One region of the Bradyrhizobium sp. USDA 4011 genome, then DNA from elsewhere that is predicted to be linked to it. Evidence: predicted binding sites of a transcription regulator. Region 1 holds the regulator's gene; each other region holds the start of a gene.
The links. Region 1 encodes PhoB, which activates phosphate uptake and scavenging genes when phosphate is short. Its sites were predicted from a motif close to TGTCATNNANCTGTCAT; they were not measured.

Region 1 (5,209 bases):
CCTCCGAATTCGCCGAGAGCGACGGTCTGCACCAGTCCGGCCTGATCCTGCTCGGCCTCCTGCTGTTCGTGCTGACCTTCTTCGTGCTCGCCGGCGCCCGGCTGATGCTGATGCGGCTTGAAACGAAAGCGGGGAACTAGCGTCATGAACCCGATCTACAAATCCCGTCGCCGCAGCGACATCGTCATTCGCGCACTCTGTGTCGGCGCGGCGCTGTTCGGCGTCACCTGGCTGGCGCTGATCCTGATCACGCTGGTCTACAACGGCGTTGCCGGCCTCAGCGTGCAGCTGTTCACCCAGAACACGCCGCCGCCGGGCTCGACCGAAGGCGGCCTGCTCAATGCCATCGTCGGCTCGGTCATCATGACGGTGATCGGCGTCGGCATCGGGGCGCCGCTCGGCCTGTTCGCCGGCACCTACCTCGCCGAATACGGCAGGCACGACAAGCTCACCTCGGTGATCCGCTTCATCAACGACATCCTGCTCAGCGCGCCCTCGATCATCATCGGCCTGTTCATCTACGGTGCTGTGGTGGTGCCGATGCGTGGCTTCTCGGCGATCGCAGGCAGTCTAGCGCTCGCCGTGATCGTGATCCCGGTCGTGCTGCGCACCACCGAGGACATGCTGCTGCTGGTGCCCAATCCGCTGCGCGAGGCGGCCTCCGCGCTCGGCCTGCCGCGCTCGCTGGTGATCAAGCGGATCGCTTATCGTGCTGCGCGTAGCGGCTTGATCACCGGCGTGCTGCTGGCGACCGCCCGTGTCGCCGGCGAGACCGCGCCGCTGCTGTTCACCGCGCTGTCTAACCAGTTTTTCAGCTGGGACTTGACCAAGACGATGGCCAACCTGCCGGTGACCATCAACAATTTCGTGCAGAGCCCCTACGCCTACTGGAAAGAGCTGGCGTGGAGCGGCGCACTGCTGATCACATTCACCGTGCTCGCGCTGAATATCGGCGCGCGTATCCTTGGTGCCGAAAGGGCCGCAAAATGACCGAGCTCTCCGTTTCAACCAGTAACCCGAGCCACGTTGCACCGCATACGCCGCTGCCGGAAGCGCCGCCGAAAGTCACGGTGCGCAACCTCAATTTCTATTACGGCGAGCACCACGCGCTGAAGAACATCAACCTGACGCTGGGTACCAACCGCGTCACCGCGTTCATCGGTCCGTCCGGCTGCGGCAAGTCGACCCTGCTGCGGATATTCAACCGGATGTACGATCTCTATCCGGGCCAGCGCGCGGTCGGTCAGCTGATGCTGGACCAGACCAACATTCTCGATCCCAAGCTCGACCTCAATCTGCTGCGTGCGCGGGTCGGCATGGTGTTCCAGAAGCCGACGCCGTTCCCGATGACGATCTACGAGAACATCGCCTTCGGCATCCGCCTTTACGAGAAGATCTCGAAGTCCGAGATGGACGACCGGGTCGAGAAGGCGCTGCGCGGCGGCGCGCTGTGGAACGAGGTCAAGGACAAGCTGAACGCCTCCGGCCTGTCGCTTTCCGGCGGCCAGCAGCAGCGCCTGTGCATCGCGCGCACCGTGGCGGTGCGGCCCGAGGTGATCCTGTTCGACGAGCCGTGCTCCGCGCTCGATCCGATCTCGACCGCCAAGGTCGAGGAGCTGATCCAGGAGCTCTCCGAGGACTACACGATCGCGATCGTCACCCACAACATGCAGCAGGCGGCGCGCGTCTCCGACAAGACCGCCTTCATGTATCTCGGTGAGCTGATCGAGTTCGACGACACCAACAAGATCTTCACCTCGCCGAGCGATCGACGGACTCAGGATTACATCACCGGCCGGTTCGGCTGAGGAGATACAAGATGGCTTCTGAACATACCGCCAAGGCATTCGACAGCGACCTGCAGGAGTTGACCCGCCTGGTCGCCGAGATGGGCGGCCTCGTCGAACGGATGATCACCGAGTCGGTCGACGCGCTGATCCGTCGCGACGTCGCTCTCGGCAAGCGCGTGGTCGCCGCCGACATCGAGATCGACAATCTGCAGCGCGTCATCGAAGAGCGCGCAGTGCTGACGATCGCCCGCCGCCAGCCGATGGCGATCGACCTGCGTGAAATCGTCAGCGCGATGCGCGTGGCCACCGACCTCGAGCGGATCGGCGACCTCGCCAAGAACATGGGCAAGCGCGTCGCGGCGCTGGAAAGCGATTTCCAGCCGCTGAAGCTGATCCGCGGCCTGGAGCACATGACCGACCTCGTGCTGTCGCAGGTCAAGTCGGTGCTCGACGCCTATGCCGCGCACGACCTGCCGGCGGCGATGAACGTCTGGAAGGGCGACGAGGAGGTCGATGCGATCTGCACCTCGCTTTTCCGCGAGCTGCTGACCTACATGATGGAGGATCCGCGCAACATCTCGTTCTGCATCCATCTGATGTTCTGCGCCAAGAACATCGAGCGGATCGGCGATCACGCCACCAATATCGCCGAGACCGTGTTCTACATGATCGAGGGCCAGCAGATCACCGACAAGCGCCCGAAGGGCGACATGACCAATTTTGCCACCACTGTGCCGGGTACCTAGGACATGATCCGCGGGCGCGGAGCCGGATTGTCTTCACGACAAGTCGTTTCCGCGGGGATTATGCCCAGGAAAGTAAGCGTTTCGGTTTGCGTCTGGGCAACGGATCACCACAGAGAGAGAACTTAAACCGATGAGCGCACGCATTCTGGTAGTCGAAGACGAGGAAGCGCTGACGACACTGTTGCGCTACAACCTCGATGCGGAAGGCTACGATGTCGAAACGGTCGGGCGCGGCGACGATGCCGACACCCGCCTGAAGGAGCGCGTTCCCGACCTCGTGGTACTGGACTGGATGCTGCCGGGCCTGTCCGGCATCGAGCTGTGCCGCCGCCTGCGGGCGCGTCCCGAGACCAAGCAGCTTCCGATCATCATGCTCACCGCGCGCGGCGAGGAGAGCGAGCGCGTGCGCGGGCTTGCCACCGGCGCCGACGATTACATCGTCAAGCCGTTCTCGGTGCCGGAGCTCCTGGCGCGAGTGAAGGGCCTGCTGCGGCGGGCTAGCCCGGAGCGGCTGGCGACCGTGCTCACCTATGGCGATATCGAGCTCGACCGCGAGAAGCGCCGCGTGGCGCGCTCGGGACGTCCGATCGATCTCGGTCCGACCGAGTATCGGCTGCTCGAATTCTTCCTCGAGCATCCCGGCCGCGTGTTCAGCCGCGAGCAGCTGCTCGACAGCGTCTGGGGCCGCGACATCTATATCGATGAGCGTACCGTCGACGTGCATATCGGCCGCCTGCGCAAGCTGCTCAATCCGGGCCGCGAGCAGGATCCGATCCGCACCGTGCGCGGCGCCGGTTATGCGCTCGACGACCGCTTCGCCAAAGCCGAGCCGCAGCCGTAAGGCTGGCCGCCAATCGCAACAACGGTCCCGTCATTGCGAGCGTAGCGAAGCAATCCATCCTACCGCAAATGCGGAACGATGGATTGCTTCGTCGCTTCGCTCCTCGCAATGACGGCAACCACAAAAAAATCCCCGCTTTCGCGGGGATTTGCTTTTGCAGTCCAGGCAAGTTTCCCGAGTGCTACTTGATCTGTGGCTTCGCCGATGGCCGGCGGCGATCGGCGGCGGGCTGGTAGGCGACGCGCGAGTGATGCGCGCAATAGGGCAGGCCGGCGAGCGCCTTGCCGCCGCAGAAGAAGAATTCCGGGCTCGAGGGATCGCCGACCGGCCAGTGGCAGGTGGCCTCGTTGAGCTCGAGCAGCGACAGCCGCTGGCTCATCGGCACCACATTGTCGAAGGAGATCGGATCGGGCTCCATCTCGACCTCGAAGGCGTGCGCCAGCGCGGTGTTGCCGCGCGACACCGGGCGCGCCACCCGCATCATGTGCTGGGCGGGACGGGCCTTGCGCTGCCGCGGCGCAGCCGTGGAGGGCGCCTTGGCACGGCCGGAGAGGCCGAGCCGATGTACTTTGCCGATCACGGCGTTTCGCGTCACATTGCCAAGTTCCGCCGCGATCTGGCTGGCTGAGAGGCCGGATTCCCAGAGCTTCTTCAGCTGCTCGACGCGATCGTCGGACCAGGTCAATACAGTCATCGCATTCTTCCTTTCGCATGGCGCCGGCCACTCATCGGAGCGGCGCTGCGAGCCAATCTGGACAAATATCCCTGCGGCCAGAATCCCTTAGCCCTCGCCGGGCACGGTGTTGCGCCCGAACGTTTACGCGAGACACGAAGGCTACTTAGAGGGTCCAGTACTGCCGCACGAGATGTCGTACCCGACAGGCCAAACGCTACAATATGGCGTGACTCTGGCGCAAGAGTCCGCGGCCGTGCGTCCACATGTTCCCACAAAGTTAAGCATTGCTGTGAGGCTTTTCCACCGCACCGGAATGCTCCGGATTGCGCTAGTTTCGCATTGCAGGAAGGCCAGCAAAGGCTAGCTCCTGGCGATTGACACTTACCGGCCGCCGCATAGAATGACCCGCACGTGCCGCCCGCAAAGGCGGCCGTTTTGTTTTCCGAAGCTGGCGGTTGCTGCGTTGGCGTCAAGGCGCGCAGCAATTGACGGCTTCAAACCGGCAGTGAACGCCATGACCAACGCCTCGTCGCATCTGCTCCCCGTCTTCGCCCGGGTCGATCTCGGCTTCGAGCGCGGCGAGGGCGCCTGGCTGATCGCAACCAACGGCGACCGCTATCTCGATTTCACCTCGGGTGTCGCGGTGAACGCGCTCGGACATGCGCACCCGCATCTGGTCAAGGCGCTGCAGGAGCAGGCGACCAAGCTCTGGCACATGTCGAACCTGTTCAAGAGCCCGGACGGCGAGGTGCTGGCCGCGCGGCTGTGCGAGCAGAGCTTTGCCGACTTCGTGTTCTTCTGCAATTCCGGCGCCGAAGCGATGGAGGGCGTGATCAAGCTGGTCCGCCATCATCACTTCTCCAAGGGCCATCCCGAACGATACCGCATCATCACCTTCGAAGGCGCCTTCCATGGCCGCACGCTGGGCACGCTGGCTGCGACCGGCTCGGCGAAATATCTCGAGGGCTTCGGCCCGCCGATGGACGGCTTCGACCAGGTGCCGCACGGCGACATCGAGGCGGTGAAGAAGGCGATCGGCCCGCACACCGCCGGCATCCTGATCGAGCCGGTGCAGGGCGAGGGCGGCGTGCGCTCGGCGCCGCAGGCGTTCTTCAAAGCGCTGCGCGCGCTGTGCGACGAGCATGGCCTGCTGCTC
Region 2 (5,209 bases), 670 kb from region 1:
GCTGTCGCAGACATCAGAAGCCCTGAAGGTGCTCGCCGGCCGCAAGGCGATGGGCAAGGTAATTCTGCATCCGGGAAGCTGAGCGGCGCCACGATCACTTGCCTAACCTCCCCTTGAAAAGGGGAGGTCGCTTTGCTCGCCAGAGCAAAGCGGGTGGGGATCTGCTCTCTCCGCTTGCAGCGTCGCCTGTGGCCTAACCCCCATCCCGACCTTCCTCCTTTCAGGGGGAAGGAGACGCTTCATCTAGGTTACGCTATTCCGCATCCTCAGGCACGCCGCGCTTCAGCGCGGCGCGCGCGGCTTCGCGGTGCTCCGGGGTGATGTGGCTTGCCACCATGCGGATCGCGGTTGCGAGCACGGCGGCATCGTCGGTGAAGCCGAGCACCGGCAGCATGTCCGGGATGAAATCGAACGGCAGAATGAAATAGGCGATCGCGCCGAGCAGCGCGGCCTGCACATGGCGCGGCGTCTGCCGGTCGAAGGCGCAGTAATAGGCGGCCAGCAGATCCTCGGCGAAAGGCAGCCGCGCCACCACTTTCTTGAACTTGATCCAGAAGCGGCGGCGCACGCTTTCCGGGTCCTGCGCCAGCCGGTCGGCAGGCCCGAACCCCACGCCGGTGTCGGTCGATGGCATAGCCAGGTTCCCTTTGGCGCCGCGCGACGGATCGGCGGCGGACGATGCGAATCTGGGGATGTCGGCCAACCGGCGCAAGGTTGCGCGCAGCCGGATCAGTTGACTCCGAACTGCCTCGCGATCGCGTTCATGGCCTTGGCGAGGTCGATATCGCGCTTGGTCACCCCGCCGACATCGTGGGTCGCCAGCACGACCTCGACCGTCTTGTAGACGTTCTTCCATTCGGGGTGATGGTCGCTCTTCTCGGCGACCAAAGCGGCGCGCGCCATGAAGCCGAAGGCCTCGTTGAAGTCCTTGAACACGAAGGTCTTTGCGATCGCCTCGCGTCCGGCCAGTTCCGACCAGCCGGCCAGTTCCCAAAGCGCGGCCTTCTTTGCTTCCGCTGACAGCCTTTCGACCATGGCAACCCTCCTGTTTGACGCCGACTCTAGCCTAACCATCGGCCTCCGGGTGGGATCCATGCCGAAAATAAGGCCGAAATAGCGTCCTATCGCCGCTGGTAACCATGACGGAGATGTAACATCTGTGGCTCCAGGAATTTGCTACAAACACAGAATGCGTGCGCGTTGGTAATTTTGCGAGATTGAGCCCCGACGATTGTTTGCGAGATCGATGACCGACGGCCCCGCCAGCATATCGCCCAAGCCGCTGCGCTCTGCAAAGCGACGGCTGGTGTTCGTCTTGATCGCGGGCGCGCTCGCCATCGTCGGCGCGATGGCCGCCGGTTATTATTTCGCGGTGCGTCCGGTGACGCTGCGGATCGCAGTCGGCCCCGCAAGCAGCGATGACCTCAAGGTCGTGCAGGCGCTGGCGCAGGCCTTCAACAACCAGCAGCACACCCAGGTCAAGCTGCGCCCGGTGCAGACCGACGGCGCCACCGCCAGCGCGCAGACGCTGGCCGACGGCAAGGCCGACCTCGCCATCATCCGCGGCGACCTCGAGGTGCCGAAGAATGCGCAGGCGGTCGCGGTCCTGCGCAAGAACGTCGTGGTGATGTGGGTGCCGCCCGCAGCCAAGGGCAAGGGCCGCAAGGCTGCAAGGATCACCAAGATCGCGCAGCTTGCCGGCCGCAAGATCGGCGTCGTCGGCCGCACGCCGGCCAACGTCAATCTGCTGAAGCTGATCCTGCAGCAATACGGCGTCGACCCGATGAAGGTCGAGATCGTGCAATTCCCGGCCAATGAAGCAGTCGAGGCCACCAAGAATCTCAAGGCCGATGCCTATCTCGCCGTCGGTCCGGCCAACAGCAAGCTCACGATCGATGCGATCACGGCGTCGACCAAAGACGGCGGCGAGCCCACCTTCCTGCCGATCGACGCATCCGAAGCGATTGCGCAAAACCATCCGGCCTATGAGGCCGCGGAAATTCCCGCGGGCTCGCTCGGCTCGGCCGACCGGCCGGAGGACGAGGTAAAGACGATCAGCTTCTCGCACCATATCGTCGCGCGAAAGGGCCTGTCGGACGCGACGGTCGCGGCATTCACCCGGCAATTGTTCGCGATCCGCCAATCGCTCAAGAACGATTTCCCGCTCGCCGCCAAGATCGAGACGCCCGACACCGACAAGGACGCCACCATCCCGGTGCATCCCGGCGCGGCCGCCTTCGTCGACGGCGAAGAGAAAACCTTCCTCGACCGCTACAGCGATTACATCTGGTGGAGCCTGATGGCGTTCTCGGCGATGGGCTCGGCCGGCGCATGGTTCGCCGGCTATCTCAAGCAGGACGAGCGCAACACCAACACCTCGCAGCGCGAGCGCCTGCTGGAGATGCTGAAGGCCGCGCGGCAAAGCGATTCGACCGATGAGCTCGACCAGTTGCAGGCGGAAGCCGACGACATCCTGCGCCACACGCTCGACTGTTTCGAGCACGGCGCAATCGAAGAAGGCACGCTGACCGCGTTCAACATCGCGCTCGAGCAGTTCCACAACGCGGTAGCCGACCGCAAGGCGCTGCTGATGAGCATGCCGCAGAATTTGCAGCGCACTGCGAGCCAGTTCAGGGCGGCGGGCACGGCGTAGGGCTTACTCTCCCATCTCTCCACGAGCTCTCCTTCGCCTCTCCCGCTTGCGGGGGAGGCCGCATTGCATCGCAGATGCAATGCGGGTGGGGGCTCTCTCCGCGATACGACTCGTGGAGAGAGCCCCCACCCCACCCTCCCCCGCAAGCGCGAGAGGGAGCCTTACAGACGTGCTCACCTCACGCAGTGTACCTCCTTCCCTGTAATCTCTCCGTCATGGAATTTTTCTAGGTCTGTGCTCGCCCGCGGCGCACTGTCGCTGTGACCTGAGGAGGCTCCCCATGACGATCCGGTTCTCGCGAAATCTGACCCGCCGACGTTTTCTCTCCACGGCTGCTGCGGCCGGCGCCGGCGTGATCGCGATGCCTTATCTGTCGCGCGCGGCCGACCGCCCGGTGACCACCCATGGCGTGCAATCCGGCGATGTCGGCGTCGACGGCGGCGTGGTGTGGGCGCGCGCGGACCGTCCCTCGCAGATGATGGTCGAGGTCGCGACATCAGATTCGTTCAAGAATGCCCGCGCGCTGCCGCCGATCACGGCGTTGCCGGAGAGCGACTTCACCGCAAAGATGCTGCTGGAGAACCTGCCCTCGGGCCAGGACATCTTCTATCGCGTCCGCTTCCGCGATCTCGCCCATATCGACATTGTCGGCGAGCCCGTGGTCGGCCGCTTCCGCACCGCGCCGAGCGACCGCCGCGACGTCTCCTTCGTGTGGGGCGGCGATGTCGCCGGCCAGGGCTGGGGCATCAATCCCGACGACGGCGGCATGATCACCTTCGCCGCGATGAAGAAGCACGCCCCGGATTTCTTCCTGCATTCCGGCGACACCATCTATGCCGACGGCGTCATCACCGCCGAGCAGAAGCAGCCCGACGGCAAGATCTGGAAGAACATCACGATCCCGGAGAAGGCCAAGGTCGCCGAGACGCTCGACGAATACCGCGCCGCGCACAAATACAATTTCCTCGACGCGAACCTGCGCGCCTTCAATGCCGAGGTGCCGATCTTCGTGCAGTGGGATGATCACGAGGTGACCAACAACTGGTCGCTGTCGAAGCAGCTGCCGGCGGCCTACAAGGAGCGCGACATCAACGTGCTCGCGGCGCGCGCGGCAAAAGCCTTCCACGAGATGTATCCGATGCGCGAGAGCATCGTAGAGCCGGGCCGGGTCTATCGCACGCTGAGCTACGGCCCGCATCTCGACGTGTTTATGCTCGACGAGCGCAGCTATCGCGGCCCCAACGGTCCGAACCTGCAGGAGACCTATGGCCCGGACGCCTATTTCATCGGGCCGGACCAGATGGCCTGGCTGAAGCGCGCGCTGCTCAACTCACGCGCCACCTGGAAGGTGATCGCCTCCGACATGCCGCTGTCGCTGGTCGTCTATGACGATGCCGCCAACAAGAAGGGCTCGGAAGCGTTCGCGCAGGGCGACGGCCCGGCGCGCGGCCGCGAACTCGAGATCGCCGACATCCTGCGCTTCATCAAGACCGCCGGCATCGCCAACACGGTGTGGCTGACTGCCGACGTGCACTATGCGGCTGCGCACTATTACAATCCGAACAAGGCCCAGTTCCAGGAGTTCGATCCATTCTGGGAATTCGTCTCCGGCCCGCTGCATGCCGGCACGTTCGGTCCGAACGAACTCGACAACACGTTTGGTCCCGAGGTGAAGTTCGTCAAGGCGCCAGGCGAAGCCAACCAGAACCTGCCGCCCTCGGCCGGCATGCAGTTCTTCGGCCACGTCAAGATCGACGGCAAGAGCGGGCAGATGACGGTGAGCCTGCGCGACCGCGTCGACGCCGAGCTGTGGGCGATCACGCTCGATCCGAAGCCGGTGTAATCAGGTCGCAGCCGCCACGGAACCCGCCGTCCTGTCCTGCAGCCCTTGCCTCAAGGCAGGGGCTGCAAGATTGACGGGGGATGGACGTCACCGGCCTCTTCCGGTACCTCTATCAGAGCCGTTATGCTGGGGGCCCGGAGGGGCGGAGCATGAGGCGCTGCGAATTGATTCGCGTGCTCGGTGGCATCGTCGTGGGGCTTCGGCCGCACCGCTTGCTTGTCGTCGCGATCGCCGTGTTCGCGCTGCTGCCGATCGAGGTCAGCGATGCCGGCTGGCTGCCTGATCTCTTCACGAGCTCATCGAAGCATCCCAAAGCGCCAAAGCGCGCGAAATCGGCAAAGCCGGCCAGATTGGCAAGGTACCGCGCGCCATCAAAGCAACGCGCCACGCGGCTCGCCGCCCTCGGGCCGGTCGCCCTGCCGCCTCCCGCTTCCAAGCCGGCCGCAGCCAAATGCGATCCCTCGACATTGCGGATCGTTCTCGATGTCGGACATACCGCTGAATCGGAGGGCGCGATCAGCGCGCGCAATGTCGCCGAGTTCACCTTCAACCTGCGCCTTGCGCGGCTGATCGAGGAGAAGTTGAAGGCCGACGGCTTTGCCGAAACCAGGCTGCTGCTGACCGAAGGCAAAGCGAGGCCCAGCCTCTTCAAGCGGGTCGCCGCCGCCAACAATCTGCACGCGGATCTCCTGCTGTCGATCCATCATGATTCC
Region 3 (5,209 bases), 890 kb from region 1:
CGATCGCCAGATAGACCGGGAAGGCGACGATCGCGATCCCGATCCACAGGATGGCGTGAGCCAGATAGCGCTGGAAGCCTTCCTCCTCGACCATCAGTAGGTCACCTTGCGTTCGACGAAGCGGAACTGGATTCCCGTCAGCACGACGACGATGACCATCAGGATGACCGACTGTGCCGCGGAGGAGCCGAGATTGCCGCCGAGCAGGCCATCCGTATAGACCTTATAGACCAGCGTTTCGGTCGCCTTGCCCGGGCCGCCGCGGGTCATCGTGTCGATGATGCCGAAGGTGTCGAAGAACGCGTAGACGATGTTGATCACCAAGAGGAAGAAGATGGTCGGCGACAGCAGCGGGAAGATCACGGTCCAGAACCGCCGCATCGGGCGGGCGCCGTCGATCGCGGCGGCCTCGATCACGCTCTTCGGGATGCTCTGTAGCCCGGCAAGGAAGAACAGGAAATTGTAGGAGATCTGCTTCCAGGCCGCGGCGAGGATGATCAGGGCCGCGGCCTGGTCGCCGTCGAGCAGCGGATTCCAGTCAACGCCCATCGCGCGCAGATAGCGCGACAGCACGCCGAGCGAGGGATGCAGCATGAACACCCAGAGCACGCCGACCACCGGCGGGGCGACCGCGTAGGGCCAGATCAGCAGCGTGCGGTACAGCGTCGAGCCGCGCAGCGGCTTGTCGGCCATCACCGCGAGCAGCAGCGCGAACGACAGCGAGGAGACGGCGATCGCGAACGAGAACGCGAAGGTTCGGACGATCGCCGCGAAATAGGCCGGGTCCTTGAATAATTCGAGATAGTTCTCGAACCACACGAAGGTGGTCGAAAGGCCGAAGGCGTCCTGCAGCAGGAAGGATTGGATCACCGCCTGCGCGGCCGGCCAGTAGAAAAAGATCAGGACGATCGCGAGTTGCGGGGCAACCAGCGCGTAAGGCAACAGTTTTGACTGGAAAATCGCTTGCTTTTGCATGATCTCTAAGAAAGTGGCAGGCCGCTTGTCGCGGCCTGCCGGTTGCCTAAAGCATGATCCGGAAAAGTGCGAAGCGGTTTTCCGAAGAGATCATGCTCAAACAAGAAGCGAAAGCGCGGTGACGATCTTCATCGCGCTTTTGCGCATCGTGTCAGTGGACGGCGGTCTTTTCAAACTGCCGCAGCATCTGGTTGCCGCGCTCGACGGCCGAGTCCAGCGCCTGCTTGGCGGTCTTCTTGCCGGCCAGCGCCTGCTCGATCTCCTCCGACCACATGTCGCGCAGCTGCACCATGTTGCCGAGGCGCAGACCGCGGGAATTCTCAGTCGGCTCCTTGTTGGTGAGCTCGAGCAGCGGGGTCTCCAGATAGGGCTGGTCCTTGTAGAAGCCCTCTTCCTTGGCCTTGGCGTAGGCGGCCTTGGTGATCGGCAGATAGCCCGAGGCCTTGTGGATCCAGACCTGGCGGTCGGTGTCCGAGAGGAAGGTCAGGAACTTGGCCACGCCCTTGTATTCCTCTGCCGACTTGCCGCCCATGACCCAGAGCGAGGCGCCGCCGATGATCGAGTTCTGCGGCGCGCCCTTGACGTCGGGATAATAGGGCATCGGTGCGGCGGTGAAGTTGAACTTGGCCTGCGCCTTGACGTTGCCGAAGAAGGCCGACGAGGTCAGGTAGATCGGGCATTCGCCCGCGGTGAAGCGGCCTTCGCCGGTGTTGGTGCGGCCGGCGTAGTCGTAGGTCTTGTCCTTCTGCAGCTCGATCAGGTTCTCGAGATGCTTGACCTGCAGCGGGCCGTTGAATTCGAGCACGGTGTCGAAGCCGTCGAGGCCGTTGGCCTTGCTGGCGAGCGGTACGTTGTGCCAAGCCGAGAGCTGCTCGAGATTGACCCAGGTGACCCACGAGCCGGAGAAGCCGCAGGTGGTGTAGCCGGCCGCCTTCAGTTTCTTGGCGTCCTCGAACACTTGCGGCCAGGTCTTCGGGATCTCCGCGATGTTGGCCTTCTTCAGCGCGTCGAGATTGACCCACATCACAGTCGACGACGAGTTGAACGGGAACGACAGCATCTCGCCCTTCGAGGTCGAGTAGTAGCCGGTGATCGCGGGCAGGTAGACGCTCGGATCGAACTTCTCGCCGGCATCGGCCATCAGCTTGTAGACCGGTTTGACGGCGCCGGTGGCGGCCATCATCGTCGCGGTGCCGACCTCGAACACCTGCATGATGTGCGGCGCGTTGCCGGCGCGGAATGCGGCGATGCCGGCGTTCATGGTGTCGGCGTAGCCGCCCTTGTAGGTCGGGATCACCTTGTAGTCGGATTGCGAGGCGTTGAAGTCGTTGGCCAGCTTGACGATGACGTCGTTGTTGGCGCCGGTCATCGCGTGCCACCATTGAATCTCAGTCACTGCAAACGCAGGCGACGCGAATACAAGCGTGGCAGCAGCTGCCGCAGCAGCGCCGAGTCGTTTGAAAATCATCAAAAGCCCCTCCGGTTGGAACACCATCTTTCGTTGCGCGCGTTATCAGCGCCGGATGACGTTCAAATGACCGTATAAACGAAAGCCATGGTACGGGGGAAGCCGAAGCGAAGGGAAGCGCTAAAAAAGGCGGAGAACGCAGCCCGCTTGCGTGCGCTGCAACGCCGGACGCGACGTTGCACCGCAGGGGCGACGTGTTGGCTTGATGCGAACGGTGCCCATCCCGCATCACCTGCGGGACGGGCTTTGCTTCGAATGCGCTGTTAGCGCTTGCGTTGGGGACCGCAGACCACGCCCTTGTCGACCAGGCCGTTGATCTCGTCCTTGGAGTAGCCGAACTCGCCGAGTACTTCCGCAGCGTGCTGGCTGAACTTCGGTGGCGTGCGGCGCAGGCTCGGCTTGGTGCGTTCGAGCCGGATCGGCGAGGCGACGCCCTTGTACCAATCCTTCTCGATGACGTCGCCGCGATGGATCGTGTGCGGGTTGGTCAGCGCCTGGTCGATCTTCTGCACGGGGCCGGCCGGCAGGCCGGCGGCGAGCAGCCGGTTGCACAGCGGCTCGGCCTCGTGCTGGCTGAACACCGCGGCGAGCTCGGCCCGGAGCGCGTCGCGGTTGGCGATGCGGTCCTTGTTGCGGGCAAAGCGCGGATCGGTGCCGAGCTCGGGCTTGCCGATCTCCTTGGCGAGCTTGCGGAAGGTGCCGTCATTGCCGACGCCGATGAAGATATTGTCGGTCTTGGTCGGGAAGATCGCGTACGGCACGAGGTTGGGATGCTCGTTGCCGGTGAGCTGTGGCGGCTTGCCATGCATGAAATAGTTCGCGGTGTGCGGATGCATGATCGCAAGCCCGGTCTCGTACAGCGTGGTCTCGAGGAACTGGCCGAGCCCGGAGCGCTGCCGCTCCGACAGCGCCATCAGGATGCCGATCGCCGCATAGAGGCCGGTCGTGATGTCGACCAGCGGCACGCCGATGCGCATCGGGCCGCTCTCCGGCGAGCCGGTCGCCGCGATCATGCCGGTCATCGCCTGGATGATCGCGTCGTAACCGGGATTGCCGCCCCGCGGGCCGTCGGCGCCGAAGCCGGAGATCCGGCAATGCACGAGGCGCGGAAATTTCGCGCGCAGCACGTCGTTGCCGATGCCCCATTTGTCGAGCGTGCCGGGCTTGAAGTTCTCGATCAGCACGTCGGCCGTCTCGAGCATCTTCATCAGCACCGCGCGTCCGCCCTCGGAGGCGAGGTCGAGGCCGATCGAGCGCTTGTTGCGGTTGATGCCGACGAAATAGGCCGCGTCTTCTTCATGGAAGGGAGGGCCCCAGTCGCGCACCTCGTCGCCGGCGGGCGGTTCGACCTTGATCACGTCGGCGCCGTGGTCGGCAAGGATCTGGGTGCAATACGGGCCGCCGAGCACGCGCGTCAGATCGATCACGCGCAGTCCGGTCATCGCACCCGTAGCCGCTGGGGTATTCATGGAAACAACCTTCGCTCAGTTGGGATCGGAAAACGAGGGTCCCAGAGCTAACGGTCTTCAGGCGAGGCAGCAATGCTTCCGTCGGCGCAGGCCCATGCGGCAGGCGGCGCGTGCGTTCGCCAAGCGAACTGGCATCTGCAATGCAATGATCCGCTGAAACGCAATAGTCCGCCACGCGGGACGTGGCGGACTATTGGCAGTGGGTGAACTAGACGACGCTCAGCTTGACGTCGACATTGCCGCGGGTCGCGTTGGAATAGGGGCACACCTGGTGGGCCTTCTCGACCAGCGCTTCGGCGTCGGTACGGGAGAGGCCGGGCAGCGAGACGGCGAGATCGACGGCGAGGCCGAAGCCGCCTTCCGAGCGCGGGCCGATGCCGACCGTCGAGGTGACGGAGGCGTCGGCGGGAACCTTGGGGCCGCCCTGCGAGGCCACGAACTTCATGGCGCCGATGAAGCAGGCGGCATAGCCGGCTGCGAACAGCTGCTCCGGATTGTTGCCGGCGCCACCGCCGCCACCGAGTTCCTTCGGGGTCGTGAGCTTGACGTCGAGCGCGCCGTCGAGCGTTGCCGCATGGCCGTCGCGGCCGCCGGTTGCCTTGGCGCTGGTCTTGTAGAGCACGTTCACAGACATCCTGGTCTCCCTTGGGTTTGGACTAAAGTTTGGATTCGACGTCGAATGTATTGCATCCAATTAGATTGCGCGCAATATAAATTATGCGGCCTCACATTTAATTGTTCGCAATTGAATCCGCGGTCCTGTGGGCCCAAAATGACCCGGAAACGAGATGGATTCGATGGGAATCATGGTCAGGAAACAGACGGCGGCGGATCAGGCGCTGCGGCTCGATAACCAGATCTGCTTTGCGGTCTATTCGACCGCGCACGCCTTCAACCGCGTCTACAAGCCGCTGCTCGACCGGCTCGGGTTGACCTATCCGCAGTATCTCGTGATGCTGGCGCTGTGGGAGCGCGACGACGTGCCGGTGAAAGACCTTGGCGAGCGGCTGTTCCTGGACTCCGGGACGCTGACACCCCTGCTGAAACGGCTCGAAGCGGCGGAGCTGATCAGGCGGACCCGCAGCACCGAAGACGAGCGGGTCGTGCTGATCGCGCTGACGCCGCAGGGCCACGCGCTGCGCGAAAAGGCCAAGGCCGTTCCGCAGTCGATCCTCGCGGCCTCGGACTGCACGGTTGGCGAGTTGATGGCGATGAAGAATGAGATCGTCGCGCTTCGCGACCGGCTGAATGCGGTGCTGGGGGAGTAGGGGGCTTGGGGGTTGCTAGAGGCGCTTCT
Region 4 (5,209 bases), 3.0 Mb from region 1:
TCGGAGCGGCTCGCCGGGATCACGGCGATGAAGCCGCTGATGGCATCGACCACAGGCGCGATCACGGGAATGCGCCGCCCGCGCCCGGCGAAGGCAGCGCAGGCGTCGACAAGCTCGGATTCGTTCGCACCATCGGCGAGCGCAGTGGGTGCCTTCAGCGTGGCGTGAAAGCCGTATTTGCGCGGATCCTCCGTTACCTCGCGCCAGTCCGGCGCGACGCCGTCGGGAAACGGCAGGTCGTCGCCCGACACGGCGTCGTAGCCGAGCAGCGTCGAGCCGAAGCGGTGCAGGGCGCTGTCGGGCGACGGCGCATAATAGATCGCGTAGCGCGGAGTGTTGGCCATGGCAGCAGAATAGGTCCTGACTATGCTGCCGCAACCGTTTTGCGCGAGACGAGCGAGTGAACGAGGCAGCTCGCATCAGCCAGATGCACCAGCCGTCCGGCTGATATCACGGCGACGACGCGCGGCCGCTGCGGCACCTTGTCGTCGACGACGATGATGTCGGCGCGGCGGCCCGCGGCGATCACGCCGCGATCGGCCAGCCCGGCCGCGCGTGCCGGCGCCGACGAGATCAGACCCCAGGCCTTGGTAAGCGGCAGGATGCCATCGGCGGCGAGGCGGAACGCGGCGAGCAGCTGCGCCGGATAATAGTAGTCCGACGCCAGCACCGAGCAGAGGCCCTGTGCGATCATGTCGGATGCCTTGGTCCAGCCGGTGTGGCTGCCGCCGCGCACCACATTGGGCGCGCCGAACACGATGAAGTCGCCCGCGGCGGCGGCATCGCGCGCGGTCTCTTCATTGACGGGAAATTCGGCGATCGTGGCGCCGAGCGCGCGAAACTCCTGGCGCATCGCCGGGCTGTTGTCGTCATGCGAGAGCATCCGAATGTTCGCCGCGCGTGCTGCGGCCGCTAGTCGCGCGACCGAGGCGGGCACCGCGGGACGGCGCGCCACGACCCGATCGAGCATGTCGTTGACGGCCTCGATGGAGAGCCCGGCGCGTTCGGCCAGCTGATTGCGCTTCTTCGGCTTGACGTTGCTGTGGTCGTTGAAGGCGAACAGGTCGATGCGGCCTTCGGTGACCCATTGAATGATCTCGGCTTCGGCTTCGAGATTGTGGGTCTCGTGACGCAGGTGGAAGCGCGTATCGGCGGCGAGCTGCGGTCGCAGCGCCTCGATCGCATCGAGCAGCTTGCGCGCATTCTCCGCGCTGCGCAGGCCGGGCTCCCACGACCAGGTCGTGCCATGGAAGACGGTGGTGATGCCGTTGGCGATCGCCTGTCGGTCGCTGTCGATCAGCGCCACGTCGGTCGGGAAATCGACGCCGGGGCGCGGCATCATCTGCCGCTCGAACGCATCGCCGTGCAGATCGATGATGCCGGGCAGCACCAGCAGGCCGCCGGCATTGATGTGGAGCGCGGCGCGGCCCTGTTCGGCGTCGAGCGCGCCGATGTCGCGGCCTGAGGTCCGCAGCGAGATCTCGACCAAGGCACCGTCAACCAGCGCGCGTCCGCCCTCGATGAAAATGTCCGTCACGATACGGTGCTCCGTCATTTATTCCGTGATTGGGATACGGCCTCGACCTCGTACTTGTCGAGAAATTCCTCGACCGCGAGCGTGCGGAAGTCGGGCAGGACACGACGAAGTGTTTCGTGATCCCAGTCCCACCACGCGAGTGCTGTCAGGCGATCCGCTGCTGTCTCCGAGAAGCGCCGCTTGACCGGACGCGCCGGATTACCGGCAACGATGGTGTAGGCGGGCACATCCTTGGTCACGATCGCGCCGGCGGCAACCACTGCGCCGGTTCCGACGTTCCGGCCCGGCAGCAGGATCGCACCGTGACCGATCCAGACATCATGGCCGATATGCACGTGATGCGCACGTCGCCAGTTGAAGAAGTCGGTGTCGTCGCTCTCTCCGGGAAAATAGGCGCTGGCGCGGTAGGTGAAATGCGCCTGGGTCGCGCGATGCATCGGGTGGTTGCCGGGATTGATGCGGGTCATCGCCGCGATCGAGCAGAACTTGCCGATCGAGGTGTAGGTGATCTGGCTGTCGTTCACGACGTAGGAATAGTCATCCATGCTGACTTCAAGCAGGATGGTGCGCTCGCCGACCTCGGTATATTTGCCGAGCTTGCTCTCGCGCACCGACGCAGTCGGGTCGATCGTCGGCACAACCGAGAGTGTCTTTCCGGCCATCAGGGCCTCCGCAAATCTTGCAAATCGTTGGCTTCCGGGGAGATGCGGGTTCGTCATCGGGACGCTTGATGACAACATCATGACGTTACGATGACGTCAAACGAACGGCAGGGGAGGGGTGTGGACGATGGCCGCACTGCAAGGTCACGTCACATAACTGTCAAGCACCGGGGATAGCGATGGCCCAACGCGACGCGGTTGGAGCATTGCATGCTGGTGGTGGAAGGTTTGACGTGCCGGTTCGGCACAAAGGCCGCAGTCGATAACGCATCCTTTTCGATCGCGCCGGGCGGCTTTGTCGGCGTGATCGGCCGCTCCGGTGCCGGCAAGTCGACGCTGCTGCGGATGATCAACCGTCTCGCCGACCCGACCTCCGGGCGCATCCTGTTCGAAGGCACCGATGTCACCGCGCTGCGCGGCAAGGCGCTGCGGCAGTGGCGGGCGCGCTCGGCGATGATCTTCCAGCAATTCAATCTCGTCGGCCGCCTCGACGTGCTGACCAACGTGCTGATGGGCCGGCTCGCCCAAATCCCGTCCTGGCGCTCGCTGGCGCAGGTCTGGCCGGAGCAGGACAGGGCGCTCGCGCTGTCGGCGCTGGAGCAGTTCGACATCGCCCAGCTCGCAGCGCAGCGCGCCGACCAGCTCTCCGGCGGCCAACAGCAGCGTGTCGCGATTGCCCGCGCGCTGGTGCAGGAACCCGACATCATTCTCGCCGACGAGCCGATCGCCTCGCTCGATCCGCGCAACACCAAGATCGTGATGGATGCGCTGCTGCGCATCAACAAGCATTTCGGCATCACGGTGCTCTGCAACCTGCATTCCCTCGACTTGGCGCGAACCTATTGCGATCGCCTGATCGGTATGGCGGCGGGTCGCGTGGTGTTCGACGGCGCCCCCGCGGCGCTGACCGACCATATTGCCCGCGAGCTCTATGACCTCGAGGCCAATGACGTCATGGGCGCGGCACCGCTGCCCGTGCCCGATGGCGCAACTGCTCCGGCGCTCGGCACCGCAGCCGCGGCCTGAGCGGCGCATTTTCGAAAAGCAGGGCAACCGGGCATTTCGCCCGGCCAACAGGCGTAACTACCAAAGAGGGGTAACATGATCACTCGTCGCATCATTCTGGCCAGCGCCGCAGCGCTGGCATTCGCAGGATCGGCTTCGGCCGAGGACTGGAAGACCAAGTATCCGGAGATCACCTTCGCGGTGATTCCCGCCGAGAACGGCTCCGGCGTTACGGAGCGCTACGGCCCGCTCACCGAGTATCTGTCGAAGGAACTCGGCATCAAGGTGACCCTGCGCGTCGCCAACGACTACGCAGCCGTCATCGAGGGCCAGCGCGCCGGTAACATCCACATCGGTTACTACGGCCCGGCGTCGTTCGCCCGCGCCCGCCTCACCGGCGTCAAGACCGACGCGTTCGTGATCGACGTCAATGCCGACGGTTCGAAGGGCTATTATTCGGTGTTCTACGTGCTCGCCAAGAGCCCGTACCAGAAGGTCGAAGACCTCAAGGGCAAGAATATCGGCCTGGTCGATCCCAACTCGACCTCCGGCAACAACATGCCGCGTTTCAAGCTGAACCAGATGGGGATCGATCCGGAGACCTACTTCTCCAAGGTCGTCTTCACCGGCAGCCACGAGAACGCCGTACTGGCGCTGGCGCAGGGCACCGTCGACGTCGCCGCCAACTGGTGGAATGCCGACGATGATTCCAACCTGACCCGCATGCTCGCCAAGAACATGGTGAAGTCGAGCGACGGCACGCCGCTGAAGAAGGAGGACTTCCGCATCATCGTGAAGTCCGACCTGATCATCAACTCGCCCTACGCCTATCTCGAGAGCCTTCCCGACGACATGAAGGCGAAGATCAAGCAGGCCTTCCTCGACATGCCGACGAAGGATCCGGAAGCCTTCAAGAAGCTGTCCGACGGCAAGAACCGTCCGTGGCAGCCGGTCACCAACGCCGACTACGACAAGACCATCGAGCTGATCAAGTTCGTCGACGCTCTGCGCAAGAAGGGCTCCTGATCGCACGTTCGCCGCTGAATTGGGCCGGGTTTCGACAACCCGGCCCTTTTCGTTCCCCCCTCGAGCAGACTGGCCCGCATCGATGGCGACCGCCATTTCCATCCTTCCCGCGCAGCAATTGGCGACGCTGAACGATGCCTATCGCAAGGCGGTCGCGCGCAAGCGGCTGAAGGCGACGGTGGCGGCCGCGGTGTTCTGCGCGGCGCTGTTTATCGCGGCGCTTGGCGCCGACGTGAACCTGCACACGTTCTTCACTTATTTCGGCAACTTCGTCAGCTATTTCGACCGCATCCTGACGCTGGATTCCGGTGCGCGGGTCTGGACCGATCCGGTGGAATGGTTCTGGGGCCTGAAGAAATGGCTGCGGCTGCTCGGTGAGACCCTCCTGATCAGCTATGTCGGCACCTTGACCGGTGCCGTGTTTGCGTTTGCGCTGAACTTCTTTGCCGCCCAGAACACCTCGCCGGGACCGTGGGTGCGCTTTACCGTCCGTCGCCTGCTCGAATTCGCCCGCACCGTGCCCGGCATCGTGTTCGCGCTGATCTTCGTGATCGCGTTCGGCCTCGGGCCGATGGCCGGCGTGCTGGCGATCGCGATCCATACGACCGGCGCGCTCGGCAAGCTGTTTGCCGAGATCGTCGAGAATGCCGACATGAAGCCGGTCGAGGGCATCCGCGCCACCGGCGCGAGCTGGCTGTCCTGCATGCGCTTTGCGATCCTGCCGCAGGTCTCGGCGGGCTACGCCAGCTATGCGCTGCTGCGCTTCGAGATCAATGTCCGCGAGGCGTCGGTGATGGGCTTCGTCGGCGCCGGCGGCATCGGGCAGGAGCTGGTGGTCGCGATCCGCAAATTCTACTATTCCGACGTCAGCGCGATCCTCGTCACCATCATCGTCACCGTCTTCATCATCGACATTTCGACCGGCTGGCTGCGCGGCCGGCTGTTCGGCAAGGAGACCCGGCGATGAGCCAGCTGCCGA

Region 2: ACVW1C_RS20220 (alkaline phosphatase D family protein) is a predicted target of PhoB. The motif match lies at 2,854-2,870, and genes of this name have one in related genera.
Region 3: ugpB (sn-glycerol-3-phosphate ABC transporter substrate-binding protein UgpB) is a predicted target of PhoB. The motif match lies at 2,499-2,515, and genes of this name have one in related genera.
Region 4: phnC (phosphonate ABC transporter ATP-binding protein) is a predicted target of PhoB. The motif match lies at 2,268-2,284, and genes of this name have one in related genera.

The regions. Positions count from the first base shown of each region.
Region 1 covers NZ_JBSSGG010000001.1:4,980,857-4,986,065, forward strand. Annotated here, with positions in the region: gene pstC (phosphate ABC transporter permease subunit PstC) at 1-140, shown strand, start outside; gene pstA (phosphate ABC transporter permease PstA) at 145-990, shown strand; gene pstB (phosphate ABC transporter ATP-binding protein PstB) at 987-1,808, shown strand; gene phoU (phosphate signaling complex protein PhoU) at 1,820-2,536, shown strand; gene phoB (phosphate regulon transcriptional regulator PhoB) at 2,667-3,377, shown strand; gene ACVW1C_RS23345 (GcrA family cell cycle regulator) at 3,559-4,071, opposite strand; gene ACVW1C_RS23350 (acetylornithine transaminase) at 4,568-5,209, shown strand, end outside.
Region 2 covers NZ_JBSSGG010000001.1:4,314,124-4,319,332, reverse strand. Annotated here, with positions in the region: gene ACVW1C_RS20240 (NADPH:quinone oxidoreductase family protein) at 1-82, shown strand, start outside; gene ACVW1C_RS20235 (YkvA family protein) at 254-634, opposite strand; gene ACVW1C_RS20230 (4a-hydroxytetrahydrobiopterin dehydratase) at 730-1,035, opposite strand; gene ACVW1C_RS20225 (TAXI family TRAP transporter solute-binding subunit) at 1,247-2,653, shown strand; gene ACVW1C_RS20220 (alkaline phosphatase D family protein) at 2,934-4,496, shown strand; gene ACVW1C_RS20215 (N-acetylmuramoyl-L-alanine amidase family protein) at 4,646-5,209, shown strand, end outside.
Region 3 covers NZ_JBSSGG010000001.1:4,093,911-4,099,119, reverse strand. Annotated here, with positions in the region: gene ugpE (sn-glycerol-3-phosphate ABC transporter permease UgpE) at 1-94, opposite strand, end outside; gene ugpA (sn-glycerol-3-phosphate ABC transporter permease UgpA) at 94-975, opposite strand; gene ugpB (sn-glycerol-3-phosphate ABC transporter substrate-binding protein UgpB) at 1,127-2,443, opposite strand; gene ACVW1C_RS19125 (CaiB/BaiF CoA transferase family protein) at 2,707-3,912, opposite strand; gene ACVW1C_RS19120 (organic hydroperoxide resistance protein) at 4,121-4,546, opposite strand; gene ACVW1C_RS19115 (MarR family winged helix-turn-helix transcriptional regulator) at 4,719-5,180, shown strand; gene ACVW1C_RS19110 (GIY-YIG nuclease family protein) at 5,196-5,209, opposite strand, start outside.
Region 4 covers NZ_JBSSGG010000001.1:1,971,854-1,977,062, reverse strand. Annotated here, with positions in the region: gene ACVW1C_RS09140 (DUF1045 domain-containing protein) at 1-344, opposite strand, end outside; gene ACVW1C_RS09135 (alpha-D-ribose 1-methylphosphonate 5-triphosphate diphosphatase) at 365-1,537, opposite strand; gene ACVW1C_RS09130 (transferase hexapeptide repeat family protein) at 1,552-2,199, opposite strand; gene phnC (phosphonate ABC transporter ATP-binding protein) at 2,410-3,225, shown strand; gene phnD (phosphonate ABC transporter substrate-binding protein) at 3,301-4,230, shown strand; gene phnE (phosphonate ABC transporter, permease protein PhnE) at 4,313-5,197, shown strand; gene phnE (phosphonate ABC transporter, permease protein PhnE) at 5,194-5,209, shown strand, end outside.